2 linked regions of the Prosthecobacter sp. genome follow. The protein of the gene in region 1 interacts with the protein of each later gene in a pairwise test. Links are inferred from orthologs where the notes say so. Each region holds a gene or a part of one and is shown in the gene's direction. Other genes may lie near its edges.

Evidence for each region.
Region 2: the proteins of U1A53_RS09830 (region 1) and glmS interact in binary tests that used the Escherichia coli proteins (3 or more experiments, as listed by UniProt). The link is inferred for Prosthecobacter sp. from one-to-one orthologs.

The regions. Positions count from the first base shown.
Region 1 is NZ_JAXMIH010000008.1:344,785-348,103, forward strand. Bases 280-3,278 are described here. They hold U1A53_RS09830 (phosphatase PAP2/dual specificity phosphatase family protein), read left to right. Parts: upstream 280-1,150; coding sequence 1,151-2,407; downstream 2,408-3,278. Other genes in these bases: U1A53_RS09825 (bifunctional alpha/beta hydrolase/class I SAM-dependent methyltransferase), read left to right, coding at 280-1,154; U1A53_RS09835 (DUF1802 family protein), read left to right, coding at 2,447-3,022; U1A53_RS09840 (hypothetical protein), read left to right, coding at 3,038-3,278; U1A53_RS27065 (hypothetical protein), read left to right, coding at 3,256-3,278. Also shown: more of U1A53_RS09825, read left to right, coding at 1-279; more of U1A53_RS09840, read left to right, coding at 3,279-3,304; more of U1A53_RS27065, read left to right, coding at 3,279-3,319.
Region 2 is NZ_JAXMIH010000006.1:1,040,372-1,043,639, reverse strand. Bases 30-2,977 are described here. They hold glmS (glutamine--fructose-6-phosphate transaminase (isomerizing)), read left to right. Parts: upstream 30-550; coding sequence 551-2,404; downstream 2,405-2,977. Other genes in these bases: U1A53_RS07045 (hypothetical protein), read left to right, coding at 2,437-2,977; U1A53_RS07055 (DUF1501 domain-containing protein), read left to right, coding at 30-424. Also shown: more of U1A53_RS07055, read left to right, coding at 1-29; more of U1A53_RS07045, read left to right, coding at 2,978-3,231. UniProt on the Escherichia coli protein: Catalyzes the first step in hexosamine metabolism, converting fructose-6P into glucosamine-6P using glutamine as a nitrogen source.

The DNA.
Region 1 (3,319 bases):
CGGCCAAAATCCTTGTCGATCTCTTCGACACCGCGCAGCGCGTGATCAGCGACGCGGAGGTCATGGACCGGCCGCTGCTGCTTTTTTCCGCCGGTGCGGACAAAGTGGTGAAACGCGAGGCCATCGACGCGCTCTACACCAACTACGGCTGCGAGCAAAAAACGCATCTCACGCTCAAAGGCGCGCGCCATGCCATCTTCCACGATCTATGCCGCGATGAAGTCTGCGGCGCGATCAAACGCTTCGCCGAGCGCTGCATCGCCAATTTCACGCCTCCACGCCTGGAGGCCGATTTGACGCATCCGGCCACGAATGCGGAGTTTGCGAGCCTGAAGAAGCCGCTGCCATCCCCCTCGCTGCGAGGGCTTTCATTCATTTTCCAGCGCGCCGCTCTCGGCACGACCGGCAGACTCAGCCAGGGCATCCGCATCGGTCATGCGACGGGTTTCGACTCCGGCGAATCGCTCGATTACGTCTATGACAACAAGCCGCGCGGCAACCTGCTCGTCGGCAAGGTCATCGATTACTTTTACCTCAACGCCATCGGCTGGCGCGGAATCCGCCAGCGGCGCGCGTGCATGAATCAGGCGCTGCGCTTTGCGGTGAAGCAAGTTCGAGAGGCTGGCATGCCCTTGCAGCTCATGGACATCGCCGGCGGAGCGGGGCGCTACTTGCTGGACGTGCTCGACGAGCCCGATCTGAAAATCCTGTGCCGCGACTGGAGCGAATCCGCATTGGCACGAGGTCGTGAGTCCGCGCAGCAAATGGGTCTCAGCGAACGCATCACGCATCTGCGTGGTGATGCCTTCGACGAGCAATCGCTGGCCACCGTCGAGCCGAAGCCATCCATCGCCGTCGTGTCCGGCTTGTATGAGTTGTTTCCAGAGAACGACAAACTCCAGCGCTCGTTGCGTGGTTTGTTCAGCGCGGTGAATCCGGGCGGCTGGCTCATCTACACTGGCCAGCCATGGCATCCGCAGGTGGAAATGATCGCCCGCACGCTCACCAACCGCGACGGCCAATACTGGATCATGCGCCGCCGCCCGCAGGGTGAGATGGACGCGCTCGTCGAGCAGGCAGGCTTCAAAAAAGAGAAGCAGTGGATCGACGATTTCGGCATCTTCACCGTCAGCATCGCCCGCAAACCTGCATGAACCGCGCTCCCCGCGAACCCGGCCTGTTCTGGCCCGCGATTTGGCGGCTCGCGCTCGCGGGTGCCACGTTTGTGATCGTGTACAGCGGCTGCAATCACTTCACCGCCACACGCGGTGATGTGCCGACGCTGATGTTCGAATGGGAGCGGCACATCCCCTTCGTGCGCGAGCTGGTGGTGCCGTATTGGTCGCTTGATCTGTTTTTCTGCGGCGCGTTTTTTCTCTGCGGCAGCAAGCTGGAGCTGAATCTGCTCACCAAGCGCCTCATCGCCGTCACCGTGCTCAGCGGTGTGTGTTACCTGCTGTTTCCACTGAAACTTGCCCTGCCCAGGCCGGAGCCCGTGGGCTGGACCGCGCCGCTGTTTCATGCGCTCTACTTCAACGACCTGCCCTACAACCTCGCGCCCTCGCTGCACATCAGCCTGCGCTCGTTGGTGTGGGTGTTTTACGGCGCGCATCTCACCGGCCGGCTGCGCACGGCGGTGAAAGTGTGGTTCATCCTCATCGGTCTCTCGACGCTGCTCGTCTGGCAGCATCATCTCGTCGATGTGGCGGGCGGTTTCGTCATGGGCTGGGCCATCGCGGCCATCTTTCCCGATTCTCGGCAGCTTGGGCCCCGGAATCCTTCCTCAAAATATGCGCTGCGCTACGGCATCGGTGCGGTGGCATGCACGGCGCTGAGTTTTGGCTCCATCTTCTTCGTCTGGCCCGCCGTGGCGTGCGGGATTATGGCGCTGGCCTATGCCACGGGCCAGTCGCGACTGTTGGGCAAAGAAAACGGCACGCTCTCGCCTTCCGCCGAGTGGTGCCTGCTGCCGGTGCTCATCGCGACGGCGCAAATTCAGCGCAAGTGGCTCCAACGGAAGCCCGGATGGCATGAAGTCACACCCGGCGTGCTCTTCGGCCGCAAAGTTACCGCCAAAGAAGCCGCGGCACTCGTCCAGGGAGGCGATCTGGCCGTGCTGGACCTCACCGCCGAAACCAACGCGCCCGTGGCCTTCCGCGAGCATGCGCATTATCACAATCTGCCGCTGCTCGATCTCGTTCCGCTCAAACCAGAGCACATCACCGCCGCGTTGAACATCATCCGCGAACAGCGGGCCGCAGGCCGCCGCGTCTTCATGCATTGCCAGCTCGGCTTGCAGCGTTCCGCGCTCATCGCCGCGCACTGGCTGGTGGAAAATGGCGAAGCGGAGAGCTTGGAGGCCGCCAAGAGCAAGATTCGCGCACTGGAACCCAGCGTGGTCATTTAGAGCGCTTGCCCTCGTGAATCGTCCGGCTAATCAAGCATCATGCCCAACCTTACCGCCCCCATCGGATTCAAAGAATGGTCCTTCGTCTGCGATGCCCTCGTGCAAGGCAAGCTCAGCATCATTTTGCGCAAAGGCGGCATTCACGAGGGCCGTGGCGGCTTCGAGTGGAAGCACCGCGAGTTCTTCCTGTTCCCGACGTGGTTTCACAACCAGGCCGAGAAGCTGAGCTGGACGCCCGAGAACACCCAGCGTGCCTTCCCACCGGAAGAAGAACGTCAAACGGTGGACATCGACGGCTGCGCCACGCTAGAACAGGTCTGGAAAGTCACCGACTGGGACAAGGTCGCCGCATTGGCCCCGCTGCACATCTGGAACGAGGACGTGGTGAAGGAGCGCTTCATTTACGACGACGAAAGCTGCCTGCATGTCGCTCTCGTCCGTGCCTACAAGCTCCCGCAACTCTGGCACTTCGCGTATGCGAAGAGCTACGGCGGCTGCCGCTCCTGGATCACGCTGCCGGAGGAAGGCCTGCCCATGGCCGCCGCCGCGACGCCTGCACTGAGTAATGAGGCGTTTGCCGAGGTGTCGGCGAAGTTGAAAGCGATCCTGGGCTAGCGTTATGCTGCCGGAATGAATCCAAGCCTGTCGTTACTTGTGCTTCGAGCCAGCGAACCAGAAAAGCTGGCGATATTCTATGCCCATTTGGGGATGCAGTTCGTTAAACATCGGCATGGCAGTGGGCCGGAACATTTCTCGTCCGAACTCGGCAATTTCGGCTTCGAGATCTATCCACTGAAGCCTGGCGAAACGCCCACGACAGCACGCGGCTTGGATTCACCGTGGATTCAGTGGAGAAAGCATTCTCGACATTGGTTCAAGCTGGAGCGAAGGCCGTAGTGAAACCCACATTGA
Region 2 (3,268 bases), on another replicon or contig:
CAAGCAGCGCCTGACGGCCAAAGCGAAAGATGTGGACCGTCCCATGGCCGCTCTCGTGCGCGATTTGAAGCAACGCGGCCTGCTCGACGAAACACTGGTGGTTTGGGGCGGCGAATTCGGCCGCACCCCGCTGCGCCAGGGCATCAATGGCGATGGCACCAAAACCTCGCCGGGTCGTGACCACCACAAGGACGCCTATACGATGTGGATGGCGGGCGGGGGCATCAAACCGGGCATCGTTCACGGCAAAACCGACGATTTCGGCTTCAACATCGCTGAAAATCCGGTCCACACCCATGATCTGAACGCCACGGTGCTGAACCTGCTGGGCCTCGACCACGAACGCCTCACCTTCCGCTACCAAGGCCGCGATTTCCGCCTCACGGACGTGCATGGGGAGCTGGTCAGCGGGATCATGACCTGAGGAGAGGGCGGACTTCCTCCCAATAAAGAAAAAGGCCAGTGACACGAACTGCTGGCGTGGATTCTGCGTGGCGGTATCGTACCGGCCTGTCATTCGACAGGCTCCTTTTACCCCTTTATTTTTCACATGTGCGGAATCGTTGGATACATCGGCAATCGTCAGGCCAGCCCGATCCTTTTGGACGGGCTGCGTCGTCTGGAATATCGCGGCTATGATTCCGCAGGCATGGCGCTCAATGGTGGCGGCGAAGACCTCCGCATCGTGAAGCGTGCTGGTCGTATCGACAATCTGCGCATTGCCGTGACCGAGGCGAACCCGCAAGGCACGATGGGCATCTCCCACACCCGCTGGGCCACGCACGGCCCGGCCACGGATGTGAATGCGCACCCGCATCCCGATCAATCCGGCAAGCTCGTGCTCGTCCATAACGGCGTGATCGAGAACTACCAGACGCTGCGCGATCAGCTCATCGCCAAAGGTCACACCTTCCTGTCGCAAACGGACACCGAAGTCCTCTCGCATCTCGTCGGCACCTACTTTGATGAATCAAAGGAGAAGGATGGCACACAGCGACTCGTGAATGCGGTGAAATCAGCACTCGCCCGCGTGAAAGGCACCTACGGCATCGCCGTGATGCATGGCGATCTGCCCGGCGTGATCGTCGGCGCACGCCTGGGCAGTCCCTTGATCGTCGGTCTCGGTGACCACGAGCATTTCCTTGCCAGCGATGTGTCGGCGGTCGTCGCCCACACGCGTGACGTGGTTTATCTCAACGACTACGACATCGTCACGATCACCAAGGATCGTTACAGCGTGCAGTCGCATCAAGGAATCCCCGCCGAGGTCAAAGTCAGCCGTGTCGAATTCAACGCCGACGATGCCGAGAAGGGTGACTTCCCGCACTTCATGCTCAAAGAAATCTTCGAGCAGCCGAATTCCCTGCGCAACGCGATGCGCGGCCGTCTTTCCCGGGATGAATGCACCGCCGTGCTCGGCGGCTTGAACATGACACCAAAGGAGCTGGTGCAGATCGACCGCATCATCCTTGCCGGCTGCGGCACCGCTTATCACGCCGCGATGGTGGGCGAGTATCTCATTGAATCCCTCGCCCGTGTGCCCACGGAAGTCGAGATCGCCAGCGAGTTCCGCTACCGCAACGTTCCCACGAACAAGAACACGCTGCAGTTCGTCATGAGTCAGAGCGGTGAGACCATCGACACGCTCGCGGCGATGCGTGAAGGCCAGCGCAAAGGCATTCGCTGCCTCGGCATCGTCAACACAGTCGGCAGTACCATCGCCCGCGAGAGTGACGGTGGTGTTTACATCCATGCCGGACCGGAAATCGGTGTGGCAGCGACGAAGACATTCACGTCTCAAGTCGCCATCCTCACGCTGCTCAGCCTGCTTCTAGGCCGCATCCATCACCTCTCCAGCGTCGATGGCCTGGAGATGATCGACGAACTCGAAGCCCTACCGGACAAAATCGCGCAGATCCTCAAGCAGACCGACAAGATCAAGGCCATCGCCGAAAAACATGCGCACGCCGAGGGCATGCTGTTCATGGGCCGCCAGATGAACTACCCCGTCGCACTCGAAGGGGCGCTGAAGATGAAGGAAATCAGCTATATCTACGCCAGCGGACATCCGAGCGCGGAACTGAAGCACGGCGTCATCGCTTTGGTCAAACCGGACATGCCGTCCGTTTTCATCGCTCCTGGTGACGCGGTGTTCGACAAGAACGTGAGCAACATCGAGGAAGTCCTCGCCCGCAAAGGCCCCGTCATCGCCGTGACCACCGAGGGCCGCACGGAGCTGGAGCGCCTTACCAAGGATGTGATCTACGTTCCTGACTGCCCGTCCTACCTCACGCCGATCCTCAACGTCATCCCGCTTCAGCTCTTGTCCTACTACACCGCAGTGGCGCGTGGCTGCGACGTGGATAAACCAAGAAATCTCGCGAAAAGCGTCACGGTGGAGTAAGCTAGCCCGTCTGGAAGTCCAGCCGACCCACCATGCCTGCCAACCCGTCCCGTCTGAGCCGCACGATCTGCATCGCTGCTCTCGGATTGTGCCTCGGGCAGGCGCTGGCCGATCCGCCTGCCATTGTCAGTCCGTCCGTCAGCAACGCCGATCAAACGCCGGCGGATTTTCTCGATCTCGTGGGTCAGCGTGCCAAGGCCCGCTGGCGCCTTCTGTTCCGCCCGCCACCGCCCACACCGCCCACGGATCGCGGACGCGCCGCCTTGATTCTCGGCAGTCTGCTGGGTGACAGCCTCCTCGTCTGGCAGGCGGCGGACTCCCAGCAGTTCCGCAACAACAATCAGGACGTGCTCACCTACTGCCGCATGCTCGGCCTTGGCGAGAAGCTCATGCCCCGCCTCATGGCGCAGGGAAAAATGGCCGAAGACAGCGAGTGGAAGGATCTGCGTCACGAGATCGTCGATGGCCATCAAGAACTCGTGCGCTTGTTGCGCGAGCAGAGAGATGAGGATCTCGCCCTCATGATCGATCTGGGTCTCTGGCTCCGCATTCTGGAGATCACCTCCGCCATCGTGGCCGAAACCGCCGCCGTGGAACTCCGTCCGCTCTGCATCGGCTCACCCGCGATCCTGCAGGAAATGCGTGACGACTTCAGCCGCCTCAGCGCCTCGAAACGTGAAGAAGCCATCCTCAAGCGCATCGGCATCTCCATTCATGAGATCAGCACCCTCTGGAAAGACGCGGACAAAGTCCCGCCGACACAGATTCAGGTCGTCACCACTCAGGAAATGTTCACGGGGCTGATGCAGGCGCTCATGGACAAGTAGTCCCGTTCTTTGCTTGGGATGCGTGACGAACGCGTGA